Regions from separate parts of the Falsiruegeria sp. JB4-1 genome, predicted to be linked through region 2. Evidence: riboswitches for the same ligand, from Rfam matches in the RefSeq annotation. Region 2 holds a riboswitch; each other region holds the start of a gene.

Region 1 (6,477 bases), 2.7 Mb from region 2:
GCACCATCCGATCAGGTGTGCCGCTTTCGCGCATCGCGGGCGGGATGTGGCCAAGGGTGACGGCACCGATGCGGCGCTTGGCCTGCGCGGCCTCGCCGGGGTCGTTGACAATAAAGGGGTAGATGACGGGCAGTTCGCCCACCAGCGCCTCGGGCCAGCAGTCGTGTGACAGAGCCACGGATTTGCCAGTGCAACCATTCTAACGTGCCATGCGCACCGATGTGGATGAGAGCGTCGGCGTTCAGCGCGTGGCGCAGCCAAAGGTAGAAGGCGACATAGGAATGGCGCGGGGTGCGGCCAAGGTCGTGATAGTCGTCTTCGCGCACGTCTGGCGTGCCGCGTTCGGGTTGCAGGGCGATGATCGCCTTGCCGCGTTTCAGAGCTGTGAAGTGGAATGCTCCTTGCGAAAATGCCGTATCGCTTTCGGGTTCACCCCATGTGTCTTGCAAATTTTGGCGTAACTCAGGCGAGACTGTGGCGAGGGCTTGGCAGTATTCTTCAACCGGCCACGAAATAGCCGCATTTTGCAATTCCTCAGCAATTGGTGCGCTGCTTTCAGTTGCATAGCCTTGAGATTGCAAATCCACCAACATCGCCTCGGCCGAGGCCAAAGCGTCCAGACCCACGGCGTGGGCCATCTGCCAGTCCTTGCCGGGATAGGTCGATAGCACCAAGATCGGCACTTGGTCCGCCTTGGGTTTGGCCGTCAGGTTCAGCCAGCCGCTGACGCGGTTAACAACAGCTTCGATCCGGTCCGCGTCTGGCCGATGGGTGAAGCGGGAGTATTCAAGGTCCACGTCCTTTTTGCCCGGTTCCTTGAACGACACAACGCTGGTGTTGATGCGCCCGTCCACCTCGGGCAGCACCACATGCATGGCAAGGTCCGCAGGCGACAGGCCGCGTTCGGCTTCAGCCCAGGCCTTGCGCCGCGAGGTCGACAGGGCGACCTGAAACACCGGAACCTCTGCGGCATCAAGCGGAGAGGTGCCCGACGCGCCGCGTCCCGAAAAGGACGTCGCATTGATGATCGCCGCCGGGGACAGCACCTGCATCTGCTCGCGCAGCCAGTCGGCGGCTCTTGGGGCTTTCAGCGATGGCGCAAACAGGCCGACCGCATCATAGCCACGGTTGCGAAGTGACGTGATCAGGGCCGCGACGGGAGCAGTGTCCGCAGCCGTCAGATAGGCGCGGTAAAAGGTGACCAATACGCGGGGTTTGTCGCCTTCTAATGAAACATCGGGTGCAATAACACCGTGATCAGGACACCAGGCACCAAACTCGGGCAGGGATTTGGACCCCATGACCGGTCCGGCATAAAGCCCGGTTGCCAGCGCCATCTGTGCTAAGGCCGCCTGGGCAGCCACTTCGCCACCGGTATCGCATAAATGCGCCAGCCGCCGAAGGGTCGAGACGGGCAGGGTGGAATAGTCGTCCAGCCGCGTATCCTCGCGCCCATCAGCAGGCAAAACAGCCAGCGCCAACCCCTTGGCCTGCGCCAAGGCCAGCACCTGCTGCAAGCCGTAGGCCCAGTAAGGCACCCCGCCGATCAGGCGGATCAGGATGCCCTTGGCTCCCTCAAGCGTCTGTTCGACGTAGGTATCTACAGACAGGGGATGTTTCAGCGCGGCCAGGTTTGCCAGCCGCAGCGAGGGCATGCGCCCCTCGGGACCGCCGCCGCGATGCCAGCCTGCCGCAAAAGCCCCCAGGTCACTGTCCGAGAATGACAGCACAACCAGATCCCCGGGCGTTTGGCCCAGGTCCATCGGTGTATCGGCCTCATCCAGGCCGTGGCTTTCGCGAAAGACGACGTGCATTGGCGGTCTTGGTCCTTATTCTGCCGGTTCGGTTTGACCGGCGAGGATGTCGCGGATGCGCGCCTCTTGGATGTCGTCATGCTCGGCGATGACCACGACGCGACCCAAACGGTTCTCCTCCGCCTTCCACGGGCGGTCGAACTGATGACGCACGCGGGCACCAACGGCCTGAACCAGCAGGCGCATCGGTTTTCCCGCGACAGCCGCATAACCTTTGACACGCAGGATGTTCAGCTCGTTGGCCAGACGTTCGATCCGGGTGACCAACTCTGCTGGGTCTGTCAGCTCAGGTAGTTCGACAACGATGCTCTCAAAGTCGTCATGCTCGTGATCGTGGTGGCCGTCGTGATGGCTGGGGCGGGCGTCCATGTCATCCTCGGCGGCTGCTTCCAGCCCCAGAACAACACGGACGTCAACGACACCTTCGGCAACCTCAACCACCGGAAGGGGGCGGGGTGCTTCGGCGGCGATAACTTCTTTCGCCTTGGCGATGCCCTCGGGGCCAGCCAAGTCGGGTTTGGTCAGAAGGATGATATCGGCGCAGGAAATCTGATCTTCAAACACTTCGGATAGGGGTGTTTCGTGATCAAGGCTGTCATCAGCCAGACGCTGTGCGTCCACGGCCTCGACATTGGGCGCGAAACGACCAGCGGCGACGGCTTCTGCATCGGCCAGAGCGATCACACCATCGACAGTGATTTTTGAGCGGATATCGGGCCAGTCAAAGGCTTTCAGCAGCGGTTTGGGCAGCGCCAGACCAGAGGTTTCGATCAGGATGTGTTCTGGGCGCGGCTCCAGCGCCATCAGCGCCTCGATCGTGGGGATGAAATCATCAGCCACGGTGCAGCAGATGCAGCCGTTTGCCAGCTCCATGATGTTTTCTGCCGGGCAATCGGGGATGGCGCAGGATTTCAGGATCTCGCCATCGACACCCACATCGCCAAATTCATTGACGATGACCGCCAGACGCTTGCCTTGCGGGTTCTGCATCAGGTGACGCACCAGCGTGGTTTTGCCCGAGCCGAGGAAGCCGGTGATCACAGTAACGGGGAGTTTTTCGAGAGAGGACATATTCACACTCCAAGAGGGGGATGCGCGCGGCGCAGTTTTTGCGGAAATGGACGGGACGCTCGCGCCAGGGGACAATCCCGTCAGCGGTGGCGTGGTATTTGGTGGCACCTTCAACGATCACGTCGACGTCGTCGGATTCGTTCAGGTTTTCATAAACAAAGGTCCAGCGCGACGGACCGCCGCGTAGCACGACCGAGCAGCCCTGATCGCAGTTGGACAGGCATTCGACGGCCTTTAGCGCTACGCCTTCGGGCAGCTCTGCCTGTTCCAGTGCCTTGTGCAGCAATGTGCCGGGTCGTTGTGCGTCATCTTCGATCGGCAGCCCACGTCGGCACGTGGTGCAGACCAGCAGCTCAACTGGTGCAAAATCACTCATCTCTCTCATCCCCCTTGGGTTTCGGGGGACGGGGTATGCGCGGGCCATGGTCAGACGCATGGGCCGTCACCGGAACACCCCGTCCGGTCTGGTCTTTCATGTGTTGGCAGGTCTCCCGGCTTGCGGATATCAGAGAGGATTCTCTGTTGGGTGACCCGCCTTCCCGGCCTGATAGGCCAGTGGCTTGGGCACCCTCTCCGGTCACGGTCGCGGGGGCGGCTGTGTTTGATCAAGTTGGACCTGACTGACACATTCCCTTTTCATCTGTTTTCACAGACACCAACGCAAGCGACATGGGCCATGCGGGCGGGCCTTGTCAAGCTTGCGACGGATGTGCGGCGAGCCTGTCAGAGAAAAGCGACCGGATGTGGTCAGCCAGCGGCATGACCGTCGATCCTGTCGCGCAGCCATGCGGTGAATAGCTGGGATGAGGCGGATTGCGTCACTGGCTCGTCGGCATGAATCAGATAGTGCGACTGTGCAAAGGAATCGCAGGCCCTGCGATTTGTAATGGAGCGCCTTGATCGATGGCGTTTTGGGCAAACCGGCCGAGAATCGTGGCATAACCCGCGCCACCCATGACCAGTTGCAGGGCGGCGACCGTTGTATCCACCGAATGTCGGGGCGGTTGCTTGGCCGGGGGCAGGCCCTGCGCCTCGAAGTATCGGGCCCAGTTGTCTTCATAGCCCAAGATGTGGATCAGTGACCCCGATTGGAGCGAGTCGAGGTTTGGCTTCGGGGTATCAGCGCGACAGACCGGGACAATGGTTTCATCACACAGCTTTTCGGCACGCAAACCCGGCCAATCGCCATAGCCCAGACGGATTTCGACATCGACGTCATCCACCTTGGTGCTGTCGACCCAGATGTTCGACACCAGACGCACAGGAATGTCGGGGTAGAGGGCATTGAAGGCGGGCAACTCTGCTGCGATCCAATAGGTTGCTGTCGAAATGGCGGCGCGTATTGTCAGGGTTTGGTGGCTGTCCCCCCAAACAGCGCATTGGTGCTGAGTGAGATGTCCGATAGCGCCCGGCGTACGGTCAGGGCATAAGACTGCCCCAATTCAGTCAAATCCAACCGACGTGCTGCGCGGGTAAACAGCTTGGCTCCCAGATTGCCCTCAAGCGAGCGGATGTGAAGCGATACGGCGGTTTGGGTCAGTCCCAGTTCGCGCCCCGTCTCGGTAAAGTTCAAGTGCCGGGCGGCGGCCTCGAACGTGCGCAGCCAGATAGGATTGGGAAGGCGGTTCATTTATCACCAAAATATTTTAGTCATTTACTGCATTATTATTCGTTTCTCTTGGCGCATGTCACGCGGAATACTTCGCCCAAGAATCGTATATGCGGGCAAGCAGCCCGCTTGGGAGGATACATCATGAAAGTTGGCTTCATCGGTTTGGGCAATGTGGGCGGCAAGCTCTCGGGCTCGCTTTTGCGCAATGGCATCGATTTAACGGTGCATGATCTGAACGCGGCGCTGGTCGATGACTTCGTGGCGCGCGGTGCGGCACGGGGGGACAGCCCGGCGCAGTTGATGCGCGATTGCGACGCGGTAATCACCTGCCTGCCGTCGCCCGCGGCATCCGACGCGGTGATGCAGGAGATGCTGCCCGAAGTCACCGAAGGCAAGATCTGGATGGAGATGTCCACGACGGACGAGGCCGAAGCCAAACGTCTGGGCGCAATGGTGATCGAACGTGGAGGGGCAGCCGTGGATTGCCCGGTATCTGGCGGGTGCCACCGTGCGGACACTGGCAACATCTCGATCTTCGCGGGCTGTGATCGCGACACGTTCGAGCGCATCTTGCCGTTCCTGACCACGATGGGCCGCCGCGTTTTGCACACGGGGGAGTTGGGGTCGGCCTCGATTCTGAAGGTTGTGACCAACTATCTGGCGACGGCAAACTTGGTCACTTGCTGCGAGGCGTTGGTGACGGCCAAGGCGGCGGGCATGGATTTGAACACCACCTATGAGGCGATGAAAATCAGCTCGGGCACGTCCTTTGTGCATGAAACCGAAAGTCAGGTGATCCTGAACGGCTCGCGCGACATCTCTTTCACCATGGATCTCGTGAAAAAGGACGCAGGTCTGTTCCATGAGGTGGCAAAACGCAACAATGTTCCACTCGAAATCGCACCAATGCTGGTAGACATCTTTGACGATGGCATCGCGCGTTTTGGCGAGCGTGAGCTGTCGCCCAACATCATCAAGCGTCTGGAAGAAGCGACCGGTCTGGACATTCTGGCCCCCGGCTTTCCGCCCGAAATGTGCGATGATGAGCCGGAAGAGCCCGGATATGAGGTGATCCCGCAGGGCAAAGGGCAGCAAGCGGCGGAATAGATCTTATCTGTGAACCAAAGAGTGCCGCACCGCAAAGTGCGGCACTTTACTATTCATCCCGGGCGGGGTCGTCCGGGTTGCTGGAAAACAGCGCGATCTTGTTGCCCTGTGGATCGCGCAAATAGCTGACATAGAAGCGGGGACCGTAATCCGGGCGAAACCCCGGCTGCCCTTCGTCATGACCACCTGCGACAAGTGCGGCGGCGTGAAGGTCGCGCACCTGTGCCTGATTTTGCGCTTCAAACGCAACCATGACGCCATTTCCGGGTGTTGCGGCTGCACCGTCAAAGGGCGCTTTGACGTAAAAATCCGGCGAAACCGGCCGTTCACCCGGTGCGACCGGCAGCGCGTAACTCAGGTCGCCATGATACCAGTCCAGCTTATATCCCAGGGCCGGTAGAAAAGCAGAATAGAAGCGTTCGGCGCGCGTCATATCGTCGGCCCCGACCGTCACATATGCAATCATACTGGTCCGCTCCTTTTGCGATGATTGTTTGACCCTAACGCATTTTTGGCATGACACCAGCGATCAAGACAGCTGCGCAAAGCGCCACGGCATTTCTACCATGCGTCATCCGTAACCATTGAAAAAGAATGACAAAGCAATAGGCTCAGACCAGTCTCCTCAAGGCCAAGTACTCAACCCGGGATTATGTTCCAGAAAGGGGTCTGAATGTTTGATGGTTTTTCAGCCGAGATGCTGGCGCGGATGCAATTTGCCTTTACAGTGTCCTTTCACATCATCTTTCCGGCCTTCTCGATTGGGCTTGCCAGTTATCTGGCAGTGCTCAACGCGCAGTGGCTGCGGACCCGGGATCAGGTTTATCTGACGCTGTTCAACTACTGGAAAAAGATCTTCGCCGTCGCCTTTGG
Region 2 (6,477 bases):
CATCAGGACCGAATCTCCGTAAGTAATCAACATGATGACGACGGGATCCGTTCTGGGAAAATGCTGCCCGCCACAGGCTGGGCATGATCTTTGCCAACCGGCTTGCACGATTTCGCTGGGGGCACCGCACCTCGCACAGAATTGATGTGTTTCATGCCACCCAACCACTGCCTTTGCAGTGGCAGCCAATTCTGCGTCACGCGGTGAAAGCCGCGTCATGATCCGCCGAAGTTCGACAAACACATGACCGGGTGGGCAATCAGGATGTTGTTGTTCGGATCTGTCGACAAAGCCTCCCACCGTACTGACATCCTGCCCGACGGGTTCCCATCCAGAGATGTCCATCGCAAAACATGGGGCGCCGTCATCCTCGAACCCAAGAAAGATCATTTCTTCGGCCGCCGTCTGATAGCCCGCCTTCAAGATGGGATGACGCATACCAACCCACGACAATCGATCCAGGCGCTCACCATGCACCAGAACTTTACCGCGCCACAAAAGAAGGCATCCGGCGTCCCGATGGTCACGAGCCTGGGTCAAGGCAGCATCATCCGTACGGATGTTTGCCGCTCGATTCAGACTTGACCCACCGAATGTCACTTGCTCTGCCCGCTTCATCCTGCATCTCCCAACGCCTCGTCTGTTCTTCTTATACGGTTGCGCATCCGCCACAACCCAATCGGCGAACTCGGCAGAGTGATGACGCGAAGTAGGATCAATTCTGACACAAATTGAAAGGTCTTGAGGTCTTGTAACACTACCGACTTTCTGTGCTCTGCTAATAGCATAAACTATAAAGTAAAAATCCAAAAAGCGACCTATGCAAACGAGTCGAAATGACCCGCTTTTAGAAACGGAGAGCTCCGGTTTTTGCCCGCATGGCGCGATAGGCAAAATCCGAATTCTTGCGACAAGCGATTTGCACATGAACCTGACAAGTTTCGACTACTACTCGGATCGGCCAGATCCCACAGTCGGGCTGACGCGTGTAGCAGAATTGATTCAGACGGCGCGCACAGAGGCAGCAGGTTCACTGGTGCTTCTTTTTGACAACGGCGATGGAATTCAGGGGACACCCGCTGCAGCGATTCCGCAATCAAAGCAAATGATACCAGGCATCCGTTGATGGCAGCGTTTGACACGCTTAACTATGACGCTATCGGATTGGGCAACCACGATTTTAATTTTGGCCTAGAAACCCTCAATACGGTTTTGTCCGATGTCCATTGCCCAGTGGTTTGCTCCAACGTTCACGCCTTGGGTAGCACCCAATTGAATTGGAACTCCAGTGGCATACTGGAAAGAGAGCTCGTAACAGAGACAGGCATCTGGCCCATAAAGATCGGGGTGCTTTCGGTTCTACCTCCACAGACGCTGGAGTGGGACATTAACCACTTAAGAGACCAGGTTTGGATTGAAGACATAGTCGACACTGCGGCGCGAACAGCAAGGCACCTGCGACAAGACGGCTGTGACTTAATCGTGGCTTTGGCCCATACGGGATTGTCAGGTGGTTTCCCGACGAGAAACGCAGAAAACGCAGCTATCTCGTTAGCAGAAAAGGCAGATGTCGATGTTTTGATCGCCGGGCATACGCATTTGCACTTTCCCGGGGTGGTTCATGAGGGGTTACCGGGCGTGGATGCCCGTGCAGGGCTTGTTCACGACAAGCCAGCCGTCATGCCAGGTTCGGCCGCCTCGCACCTTGGACAGATAGACATCGACGTCATGTCCGATGGCAAGGGTGGTTGGTCTGTTGATCACGCCCAAAGCAAACTGCGCGCTGTTTCCCGTTCCGGCAAAAATGGCGAGCCAACTCCATTGCTTCCGGAACACAGGCAACTGTTGCGCTTGTTTCATCCATATCACGTTCGGACGCGACAAGAGATGAGCGAGCCGGTGGGAAAGATCGAAACACCGATGCACAGCTTTTTTCCTTTTTTGCCCCGGATCGAGGTTTAGCATTTGTAGCAGCAGCTCAGGCCGCAGCTCTTCGCGCCTACCAATCATCTACTGCAGCTCGCGAACTTCCCCTGCTTTCGGCAGCTGCACCGTCCAAATTTGGCGGCAGAGCAGGCCCGCGGCGGTTCACAGATGTGCCAGCAGGCGCCGTTTCGATGCGGCACGTTGCTGATTTGCATGTTTTTCCGAACGAACTGAGTGCAGTTATTGCCGATGGGCGGCAGCTTCGGAATTGGCTGGAAATGTCAGCTTGTGTTTTCAACCAAATCGCGCCTGACACAACGGGCAGCTTGCTTAGGAACAGTGAGCACCCAGGGCACAATTTTGATGTTATCCACGGTTTAACCTACGAAATCGACATCACGTCTCCACCGCGCTTTGCACCGGATGGCAGATTGATCGATGCATCTCACCAACGAATCAAACAGCTTGAATACCAAGGCATCCCCGTAGGAAATGATCAAAAGTTTGCCGTGGCTTTAACCAATTATCGAGCAAATGGCGGAGGAAACTTTGCGGCCCTGAATGACGTTGAATCCATCGCCGTTCCGTCACACCGCATTCAACAATTGGTTCGCGACTATATCGTCGGCTCTTTACCCCCTGAAGCGCTGAACACTGAAGGTTCTGTTTGGCGCTTTACCCCCATCGGTGGAACGCAGGTTGTCGATCTTACCGGTCCAGCGGCACGCAACCATTTACCTGAGTTGCCACCGGAACGGGTCAGAGACCTTGGTCTGAACGCCGATGGTTTTCTAAAACTATCGATCTCACTCTAACAGTCGACTTGTCATTTCAACCTGACGAGCCTATATCGGCGACGAGAGGTTGGCGCGGGCGAGCGCCTCGCCAACCTGGTCAGGTCCGGAAGGAAGCAGCCACAACGAGCCCCGCTTGGGTCGATGTCCAACCTCTCACTTGAACCAACGCCGGGTCGTTGCCGCGACCACATAGCCCAAGGAGGGATTTCATGATTGTAGTTGCACCCCTTCGGGCAGAGAGCGTCTGAACACCACCTATTTTTGGTTTTCTGCCTGAAACAACGAAACAGTTGCGCGCTTGGCCGCCACTGTTGTTTGTTTGCATTCTGCAACAGGTAGACAAATGTCTAATGAATATAAGGACCTTGGATGGTCCAATCACTTTGCGGCACAAGTTTCCGCATCTTCACCCCTTCACATGTTCCGCATCTCGGCGGTGCATCGCGACCGCTTGACGGGCCTGTCGCCCAATGGCGAGCGCACCTTGTTTCCGCGACCCGGGCAGTCCACGGGCGGTTTCGCTGTCGGCGATTGGGTCGCGGCGAGTTCAGATGGTTTTATCGACCGGATATTGAACCGCAAAACACTGCTTTCGCGTCGTGCAGCAGGCAATGACGCACATTCGCAATTGATTGCGGCCAATGTCGACGTTTTGTTCATCACAAGCTCCTGCAACGCTGATTTCAGCATCGCAAGGCTCGAGCGTTATCTGGCTTTGGCTCATCAGGCTGGGTGTTACCCAGTCTTGGTTCTGACAAAGGCAGACGCCAGCCATGACCCCCAGGACTATGTGCGTCGGGCTGAAGCTTTGGAACCATACTTAACGGTTCTGGCAGTGAACGCACATGACACTAACGACTTGCAACAACTGCTGACGTGGTGCGCACACGGACAAACCGGAGCATTGGTCGGGTCATCTGGGGTAGGTAAGACAACCCTTACAAACGGTCTGACGACGGCGCAAAGCGCCACTGCGGAAATTCGAGAAGATGATGCAAAGGGCCGCCATACCACGACTGTACGCGCACTGCGTCGCATGACGAATGGCGGATGGCTTATCGACACACCAGGTATGCGTGCGCTGCGTATGCTCGACAACAAAGAGGGCATTGACGAAGTCTTCTCAGACCTAGTTGAACTTTCCCAGGAGTGTCGTTTTTCGAACTGCACTCATACTTCTGAACCTGGCTGCGCTATTCAGTCCGCCGTTGAACAAAACGATTTGGACCCAAATCGCCTGAAACGATGGCAAAAGCTGCAACGAGAGGACCGAATGAACTCGGAAACCGTGGCCGAAGCTCGGGCGCGCGACAAAGCGTTCGGAAAGATGGTCCGTTCCGTCATGAAAGAAAAGAAGGGTCGAAAGGGCTTTTGAAATACTTGGGCACCCCCTTGCAAGGGTGCCCAAGCCGTCGTTTTGTTGGAAAGTCAATTGACCTGCACCACAACAAACCGCTAGCCAGAACAAGATGGTTCTCAGGCCACGATTCTACGGTCTGGGATGAAAAGGGAACACGGTGAGACCCCAATTGGAGTCAAATCCGCGACTGCCCCCGCAACTGTAAGCGGAGAGCGACGCCGAAACACCACTGACCGTCAGGTTGGGAAGGTCGGCCAAGCGACGACACGCGAGTCAGGAAACCTGCCATCGAAACTGTAACTCGAACTCGGGCGGGGTGTCCGGGCTGACGCGATGGTCCTGGATACCATCCTTTCGGTCAACGGCCCCTCCGTTCAGCGCGGAGGGCGCTTTATGATCTGGAAAACAAACACACATCTGTTCACGGCAACCGTCTGTCAGCACACCAGCAAGAATTGCCCTGCGGTCAATCGAATGGCGGAAAAATTGGCTCAGGCGGTTGCGGCATCAAAGCCAATCACAACGGATGATTTCGAAATCGAAGGTGACAGTGTGCTAAAGCACTGCCCACACGATTGCCACGCCAGATTTGTCGCCACGCATGATCGCATCAGAATTTTCTGCGATGTCACATCCGAGATCGAAACCAGCGACCTCAATCGATTTGCAGACGCTCTTTTGAAACCCTCATCCGGCCCTGTAACGCTGGCGCTGTCGCAGTCTCCTTGCGCGTTGGTTGAGGTTCTTCCGATCAGTCCGCCGACGCAAGATACCGTGTACGCCTGCGTATGACACAGTCAATTCTTGTCAAGAATGCGCACCGACCTTCCAGTCGAAGCCCATTGCAACTGTTCATCCGTCTCGATTGCACAGGGTCTAACCGTACGAAGGCGTCCCAACGCGTCGCGTGGTTTCTCTCCGCATTCTATCATCAGCCTTAGGGCGATCATGCCGGAACGTCCGCACCCCCCTTGCAATGAACCAGTACGCGCCCTCCTCCGGACAATGCTTGTCGTGCCGAAGCACTGGCTTCAGGCCATTTCGAAAGAATATCCGGCGAAGGCGTTGCGAAGTCCTCGATTGGCAAATGGGTCCAGCGGCAGGCGCGACTCTGAATATCTGCCCCAAACATCTGTGCCCCGTGTTGCAGCATCTCTACATCGGTGGTCATGGACAACACGAGCCCCGGCGCCCAGGACGCGATCAGGTCGAGGTCCGTTTCGTAGTCTCCATACCGGCCCGGCAAGGGCGACAACGCCAACGTGCCGCCCCCAACCTGCAAGGCATAGATGACCATTTTCGACATGGACCGCTCCCCCAAATACTCTGCCTCAAATCATCGAACGACGAATGCAATTCCAAAAGTTGTACAATGAGGTTGGTCAATTCCAAACGAAATTCGGTGTAGGCCGCTGTGGACGCCGATCGCCCGTCCATCTACGCTAGGACCTCATGACGAATCCCACTGAGCAAACATGACCGACACCGCACCCGCCCCTTATCAGGTCCTGGCACGTAAATACCGCCCGGAAACCTTTGCCGATCTCGTTGGTCAGGACGCTATGGTCCGGACGCTAAAAAATGCCTTTGAGGCGGATCGAATTGCCCAGGCTTTTGTAATGACCGGTATTCGAGGCACAGGCAAAACCACGACGGCCAGGATCATCGCCAAAGGCATGAATTGCATCGGACCGGATGGCCAGGGACAGCCAACAACTGAACCTTGTGGGCAGTGTGAGCATTGTGTGGCCATTATGGAAGGCCGTCACGTGGATGTGATGGAAATGGACGCTGCCAGCCGCACGGGCGTTGGTGACATCCGCGAAATCATCGACTCGGTCCGGTATCGTGCCGCTTCGGCCCGCTACAAGATTTACATCATCGACGAAGTTCACATGCTGTCTACCAGCGCTTTCAACGCACTGCTGAAAACGCTCGAAGAGCCTCCTGCGCATGTGAAATTCATCTTTGCGACTACTGAAATCCGCAAGGTGCCTGTTACGGTGCTGTCACGCTGCCAAAGGTTCGACCTACGTCGGATCGAACCGGAAGATATGATTGCGCTATTGCGTAAAATCGCAACGGCTGAAAGCGCCGAGATCACAGATGACGCACTGGCTCTGATCACCCGCGCGGCAGAAGGGTCGGCACGGGACGCCACCTCGCTCCTCGATCAGGCGATCAGCCACGGAGCGGGCGAAACAACAGCAGATCAAGTTCGCGCCATGCTCGGCCTCGCAGATCGGGGCCGCGTGCTGGATCTAATGGATATGATACTGCGTGGCGATGCGGCAGGTGCGTTGACCGAGTTGAGTGCTCAATATGCTGAGGGTGCAGATCCGTTGGCCGTACTTCGAGATCTGGCCGAAATCACCCACTGGGTGTCGGTGGTCA
Region 3 (6,477 bases), 2.8 Mb from region 2:
AGCACGAATGCTTTAGCGCTTGCGCGCAGCCAGTGTCTATCAGCCTGCAAGGTAAGGGGAGGGCGAGCTATGTCTTTGCAGGGCTGTCCCTGATTGAAGATGCAGCGGACGTAGCCGCCACCTGTCAAACCTATCTGGACAGTCCAGGCGGCTGGATAGAAGACGCTCGTCCCTGCGGGCGACTGCGGCATTGTCTGAGGGCGCGGATACCCGCCCTTTGATTCTTTAGGTTTCCAATTTCCATCTATTGAAATCAAACAGGGGAAACTCCCGCACCCGAGCGATCCCGACTGCGTCGGCACCGCTAGCGGCTTTGGGCCAGGCATTGCGCGAAGCGCAATGCCTGGCCCAACGGGAGGAGGTGTTTCGTCAGAAACATCGACGACGGGCGGGAGGGCCCTCGCCACAGTGGTCGCAATCAATCGACCTGGATGACTGTCGTTGCTTCGACCGGGACCGAGTCCACCATCAACGGGCTGTGACTGTTGGCGTTCAGAGACACCTTGATCTCGACCTCACCCTTGGGAAGGTTCGTCAGATGATACCAGTTGCCATAGAGACGCCCCAGCTTATCACCGTTGGCGTAGACATGGGCGTGGCCTTCGCCGGGTACGTCTGCACGTGACGCGTTTTCGGGTGAAAAGGCGAAGTTCACAGGCGTGACTTTCAGATTCCAGCCAGACATCGGGTCCTTGAAGGCCTCGACGCTCACGGATGGCGCGTCGCTGCCTGCCGCGATGTTCACCGGCGTCGAGTGGTCGTGCGCCATGGATTCGGTGGCAGCCACACCGTGATGAGCCGGATCGCCGTGATCGTGACCATCAAAAGTCACGCCATTGCTTGCGGCGACGACAAAGCCTGCACCGCCACCAAACACCAGGCCGATGGCAAAAAGAGCGAGGGATCGGGACATGTACCATCCTCAGGAAAAGACAAAGAAAAACCCTGCCGAGAGACGCTCGGCAGGGTCTTATGACATTAAGATCAGGCCGTGGCTTCGGCGCGGGCACTCTCTGATTGCCAGAAGTATCCGGCGAATGTTCCCAGCAAAGCCCAGGCCGCCATGCCGACGCCAAAAGCGCGGGCGGCAAAGAGCGCACCGATTTCGGTCGGGACCGGGCCACTGAACACGGACGGTTCCGGCGCACCAATCAGATGCGGCGCCATCAGCAGCAACGCTGCGACTACATAGCTGACGATATTGCCACCAAAGGCGATCAGCCACATTGCGATGCCAGCAGCAGCGACCGTCGCAGTCCACCAGATCTGACGTGCGCCGACTTCGGCAGCCGCCACGCCAGGCACCTCAGGTGCCAGCGACAGGCCAGGAGCAAAGTGGAATGCCACAAAGCCTGCCAGACCCCACAGCAGCCCGGTGCGGGCATTGATCTCGTGCCCCTGGCCCTGGGCCACAGACATCAGGGCCACCATCACCAGTGCATAGCCCGTGTAGGTCAGCATGGTGAAGATGATGCTCAACCCGTCGCGCACCGGATCGGCGAACATGCCTGGCAGGTCGGGATGCGCGCTGACGGCTTCGGCGCCGAAATGCACCAATTCACCGCCCTCGTAGAGTTCGGCGTGCAGCAACACGGGTTGCACAAATACCAACTGCAGCAGGGCTGTAATCAACCCGGCTGCAGCGCCAGCGAACAACGCGCTGGTCAGAATACGACTGATCATGGCCTTAGTGGCAGGGGAAGCCAGTTGCGTGGCGTACATCGTGCGCGGCATCATGCAGGCCCGATGCCTGAACGTGACCGGTTACGGTGATGATCCCCAGGCCCAGTACCACTGCAAACAGAGCAGGCAGAATGCTTGAACCGGCGGCGGATGCCTTGATGGTTTTGGTCGTCATGTGTCGTCCTCCTAAGCCGTCGCACCCGACGGCAGGTGTTAAAGTTCCGTGCCTGGCAGGTCTCCTGGCTCGCGGGTCAGCGCCTTGTGCTCGCCTTCCCCAAGGGGCAATCCCCAAGAGTGGCTGTTTGAGCAAAGGCTCACCGCTTACAGTCGCGGGGGCGGCTTTGGCCTTGATCACTTGCATGACCGCACCAAATTCCCTCTTAGCATCCGGATTGCTCCGGCAGGACCAAGCCCCTTCATGTAACCGCGAATAGGGGGATGGTGCAATTGCGATTTACGACGCTTCCGCGCCGTTTTGACGCTTTTGGAGTAAATAAATATCCATGATCCAGCCGTGATCGGCTCGTGCTCTGGCCCGTGTTGCGAGAATCTCATCTGCGACCGAGTCGAGTTGACCAGAGATGAGAATCTGTTCCTTCATCCCCACGTAAGCGCCCCACCAAATGTGATATTCGTCCATCTCTAGGCTCTGGAACGAGCATTCGCCATCTAGCATCACAGCAACTTTGTGCATACCCTCGGGCCAACCATCGTCGCGAATGCGACGCCCGGTTGTAACCACATAAGGCGCGCCGATATCGTTGATCGGGATTGCATGAGCCGCCGTCAGTGCTTGCAGGGCCGTGATGCCCGGAATCACACGCGTCGTCGGGTAAGGTTCCAGTCGCGACGCAATTCTGAGTGAACTGTCATAAAGCGATGGATCGCCCCAAATCAACAGCGCCACCTGTTTGGCGTGCGGGTGCGCCGCAATAGCCTCTTGCCATCGCAGGGCGATGGCGTCGTGCCATTCGTCGACACCGCGCAAATAGCCATCCTCGGCGCGGCGTTTGGGGATGTCAAAATACGCAATCTCGGAGGGCGTTTCCGTAACCTGCGCGATGATCTCTTCGCGCAGCCCCGCCAGATCGGCTTTGTTCTCGCCTTTTCGCGGTATCAGGATCAGGTCGGCCTCGCGGATGGCCCGCGCGCCTTGAAAGGTCACGTGATCTGGGTTTCCGGTGCCGATGCCAATCAGGTTCAGCTCATACATCGTCGAACTCCGCCAGCGGACCGTAAAGGATAAGCGCGGGTGCCGTGCCGATCTCGGTGCTCAGGCGCTGGGCCAGCTCGCCCATGGTTGAGCGATGCAAAGCCTGATCCGGGGTCGAAACCGCCTCGGCCAGCAGAGCGGGTGTGTCGAGCGGCAAGCCGTGTTCGTGCAATGCTTCAACCAGCAATGGAAAGGTGCGTTTGCCCATGAAAACCACGGTTGTTGCCTGATTGTCGGCCAATGCGGGCAGGTTCAGGTCATCGGGCAGCTTGCCACTGACATCGTGGCCGGTCACGAACTGTACGCGGCGTGCGGTCAGGCGGCGGGTCAGGGGAATGCCCGCAGCAGCGGCGGCGGCCACGGCCGAAGGGATGCCGGGAATGATCTCGTATTCGATCCCGGCCTCGCGCAAGGCAACCAATTCTTCCTCTAGCCGTCCGAACATTCCACCATCGCCGGATTTCAGGCGCACCACCTTGGCCCCGGTCAGGGCATAATCCACCAGCAGGCGACTCACATGATCTTGCTTGGGCGAAGGGCGTCCTGCGCGCTTGCCAACGCCCACAAGGTCTGCGTCATCGCGAGCGTGGGTCAGGATCGGACCGCTGCTCAGATCGTCAAACAGCACTGCATCGGCATCGCCCATCCGATTCACGGCCTTGAGCGTCAGCAGTTCCGGATCACCCGGGCCAGAACCAATAAAGGAAACAAAGCCTGTCATTTGCTGTCTTCTGCAATGAGGTGAAAGAAAGTGCCGGTGACATGACCGCGAACCGAGCCGGTCTGTGGCCCTTCCGCCCCTTCGGCATCAAACACGCGTGCAAGTGGTGCATCGGGCTGTTCCAGGATTGAGGAATAGTGGAACTCATGCCCGCGCAGCCCCGTGCCGGTAGCAAAACCGGGCATTGGAGCGACCAGTTGAGCCTTGCGATAGCCCAGGTTGAACTTGCGTTTTTCGTAGGAAGTCACAAGGCCAAGCAACCCGGCCATTTGGTGGCGTGTGCCTTCTTTGTCGACCAGCGCCTCGCCTAAAGCCATGTAACCACCGCATTCTCCGTGAACCGGTTTGGTTTCGGCGTGTTTACGCAGGCCCGTGCGGAAGGTTTCTGCCGCTGCTAACGTACCCGCGTGCAGTTCGGGATAGCCACCGGGCAGCCAAACCAAATCTGCATCTTGTGCGGGGGCTTCATCCGACAAGGGCGAAAATGGTAGAATCTCAGCTCCAGCCTCACGCCAGCCTTTCAACAGATGCGGGTAGGTAAAAGAAAACGCAGCATCGCGGGCCAGGGCGATCCGTTGCGCCGGGGGACGCGGCAGTGCGGCCGATGATGGCCCCGTGGGGCTAGAGGAGGCCGCCGCCCGGATCGCATCCAGATCAACATGTTCGCGCAGGAACGCGGCATAGCCGGTGATAGCAGCTTCAAGATCGGGATGCTCTACGGCCTGGATCAGGCCCAGATGGCGCTCGGGCAAGGTCAAGTCACCGCGGCGGGGCAGGACACCTAGAACAGGTAGGCCCGCACGCTCCATGCCCAAACGAGTCAACCGCTCGTGACGCGGGCTGGCGCAACGATTCAGGATGACGCCAGCGAAGGGCAGGTCCGGGTTGTACATCCGAAAGCCCAACGCGGTGGCTGCAGCCGACTGCGCCTGTCCGCCCACATCCAGCACCAGCACAACGGGCCACCCCATGCGCAAAGCGGTCTCGGCACTTGTACCATGCCCAACCGCGCCCGGTTTGGCGACCCCGTCAAAGAGGCCCATTGATCCTTCGGCCACAACGATGTCGGCGCCCTCGGCCTCGCGGGCAATTGCGCCCAGTAGTTCCTCTCCCATCGCCCAGCTGTCCATGTTGAACGAGGGGCGTTTGGCGGCGGCCAGATGAAAGGCCGGATCGATGTAGTCCGGCCCGCTTTTGAACGGCTGCACGGTCAGGCCGTCCTCGGCCAAGGCCCTCAAAAGACCCAGCATGACGGTTGTTTTGCCGGTCCCCGAGGAGGGGGCCGAAATCAGGACGCCCGGAGGGTTTGTCATCGCTTCAGTCATCCCCATGGCTCCAGCTTGACCAAGGGCTATCGGCGCTTTGCGGGCGATAGCGGCGATCGTAGTCGGTGGAATAGAGGCAGCTCTCGTCGAACCCTTCGCCCTTCAAGACCGGCCCCACGAGGATCAGCGCGGTCCGCGAGATCTTCTCGTCCAGCGTATCCTTCAGCGTCTCCAGCGTGGCACGGATGATCTGCTCATCGGGCCAGCTGGCGCGATAAACCACTGCGACGGGGCAATCCGCGCCATAGTGCGGAGTCAGGTCCGCGATCACCTTGTCCAGATTGCCGATCGACAGGTGGATCGCCAACGTCGTGCCGGTTCGGGCAAAGTTCTCAAGGCTTTCACCTTCGGGCATGGACGACGCGCGCCCTGGTGTTCTGGTCAGCACCACCGATTGCCCCAAACCGGGCAGAGTCAGTTCGGTGCCCAGGGCGGCGGCAGCAGCGGCAAATGACGGCACACCGGGCGTGACGCTTACGGGGATGCCCTCTGCCTTCAGCCGCAGCGGATCTGCTCGCCCATGGCAGACCACACGGACAAGTCGCCGGAGTGAAGTCGTGCTACATCTTGGCCCGCATCATAAGCGACTTTAATTTCGGCGATGATTGCATCCAAATCCATTGCCGCCGTGTTGATCACTTTGGCGTCGTCTGGGCAGTGGCTCAGAATTTCCTCTGGCACCAGCGATCCGGCATAGAGGCACACCGGGCAAGAGGCGATGATATCGCGGCCTCGCAAGGTCAGCAGGTCGGCAGCGCCCGGTCCGGCGCCGATGAAATGAACGGTCATGAGGATACTCCAATTGCGACCGCGCAAGTGGCAAGACGGTCGGTCGAGATATGTCGAGGTGCCAGCAGTCGGGAGCCATGGTCGGCGGCGGCCAAGGCCGCGGCCTCGGCTACACTGCCGGTCCCATAAGTGGCACGGCTGCGGGGAGAACAGGTGAGCGTCCGCTGGCCTGCCAGATCGGCAGCGGGCAACAGGTGCAGCGGTAGGTTCAAGCTGTCTGCGAATTCGGTCAAGGCCGGGTGACCTTCCTTGTCGGCAACGGTCGCAATTGCCATCACGTCATGCCCGACGCTGGCGAGAGCATAGGCCGTGCGCAGGCTGTCCGCCGTCGCCTGCGACGAAAACCCAAGGCCTGCAACGATCATAGCGTAACACTCCATTGGACCACCGGATAGGTCGACTTCCAGCCGCGGCGCGGTCCCAAAGGCGCTGAGTGTGCCAGTTCGATCCGCAGTAGATCGCCGCCCAGTTTCTCGTGCCACTGCGCCAGAACGGCCTCGCTTCCCAAGGTTACCGCATTGGCGACAAGGCGGCTTCCCGTGTCCAGGTTTTCCTCGAGCCAGGCCAGCAGATCGTCGCTCAAGCCACCGCCGATAAACACCACATCCGGTGCTTCGAGGCCGTCCAGAACGGCTGGTGCCTTGCCATGCACCACCTCCAACCGATCCTGTCCCAAGGCGTCGGCGTTGCGCCGAATGCGCTCGGCCCGGTCGGCGCGCGGCTCCACCGTGGTGGCGGTGAGGCTC

The links. A riboswitch is a leader RNA that binds a small molecule or an ion and turns the genes downstream of it on or off. The one in region 2 is predicted to bind cobalamin.
Region 1: another riboswitch for cobalamin. It lies ahead of ACZ1HE_RS16450 (DUF1636 family protein); the one in region 2 lies ahead of ACZ1HE_RS02270 (hypothetical protein).
Region 3: another riboswitch for cobalamin. It lies ahead of ACZ1HE_RS16520 (CbtB domain-containing protein); the one in region 2 lies ahead of ACZ1HE_RS02270 (hypothetical protein).

Annotation. Positions count from the first base shown of each region.
Region 1 is NZ_JBVFTZ010000001.1:3,201,425-3,207,901, reverse strand. It holds partial or broken gene cobN (cobaltochelatase subunit CobN) at 1-1,814, opposite strand, end outside; gene cobW (cobalamin biosynthesis protein CobW) at 1,830-2,855, opposite strand; gene ACZ1HE_RS16450 (DUF1636 family protein) at 2,761-3,261, opposite strand; cobalamin riboswitch at 3,350-3,560, opposite strand; gene ACZ1HE_RS16445 (LysR substrate-binding domain-containing protein) at 3,725-4,195, opposite strand; gene ACZ1HE_RS16440 (LysR family transcriptional regulator) at 4,231-4,515, opposite strand; gene ACZ1HE_RS16435 (NAD(P)-dependent oxidoreductase) at 4,639-5,604, shown strand; gene ACZ1HE_RS16430 (VOC family protein) at 5,654-6,070, opposite strand; partial or broken gene ACZ1HE_RS16425 (cytochrome ubiquinol oxidase subunit I) at 6,278-6,477, shown strand, end outside.
Region 2 is NZ_JBVFTZ010000001.1:463,358-469,834, reverse strand. It holds gene nudC (NAD(+) diphosphatase) at 1-618, opposite strand, end outside; gene ACZ1HE_RS02295 (hypothetical protein) at 926-1,126, shown strand; gene ACZ1HE_RS02290 (metallophosphoesterase) at 1,126-1,962, shown strand; gene ACZ1HE_RS02285 (5'-nucleotidase C-terminal domain-containing protein) at 1,863-2,741, shown strand; RNA gene ffs (signal recognition particle sRNA small type) at 2,784-2,882, shown strand; gene rsgA (ribosome small subunit-dependent GTPase A) at 3,142-4,098, shown strand; cobalamin riboswitch at 4,177-4,387, shown strand; gene ACZ1HE_RS02270 (hypothetical protein) at 4,477-4,875, shown strand; partial or broken gene ACZ1HE_RS02265 (protein-tyrosine phosphatase family protein) at 4,881-5,389, opposite strand; gene ACZ1HE_RS02260 (DNA polymerase III subunit gamma/tau) at 5,559-6,477, shown strand, end outside.
Region 3 is NZ_JBVFTZ010000001.1:3,214,180-3,220,656, reverse strand. It holds gene ACZ1HE_RS16535 (DUF1636 family protein) at 1-221, shown strand, start outside; gene ACZ1HE_RS16530 (hypothetical protein) at 419-913, opposite strand; gene ACZ1HE_RS16525 (CbtA family protein) at 985-1,683, opposite strand; gene ACZ1HE_RS16520 (CbtB domain-containing protein) at 1,688-1,858, opposite strand; cobalamin riboswitch at 1,896-2,109, opposite strand; gene cobF (precorrin-6A synthase (deacetylating)) at 2,138-2,896, opposite strand; gene cobA (uroporphyrinogen-III C-methyltransferase) at 2,889-3,617, opposite strand; gene ACZ1HE_RS16505 (cobyrinate a,c-diamide synthase) at 3,614-4,942, opposite strand; partial or broken gene cobM (precorrin-4 C(11)-methyltransferase) at 4,935-5,731, opposite strand; gene ACZ1HE_RS16495 (cobalamin biosynthesis protein) at 5,728-6,096, opposite strand; gene cbiE (precorrin-6y C5,15-methyltransferase (decarboxylating) subunit CbiE) at 6,093-6,477, opposite strand, start outside.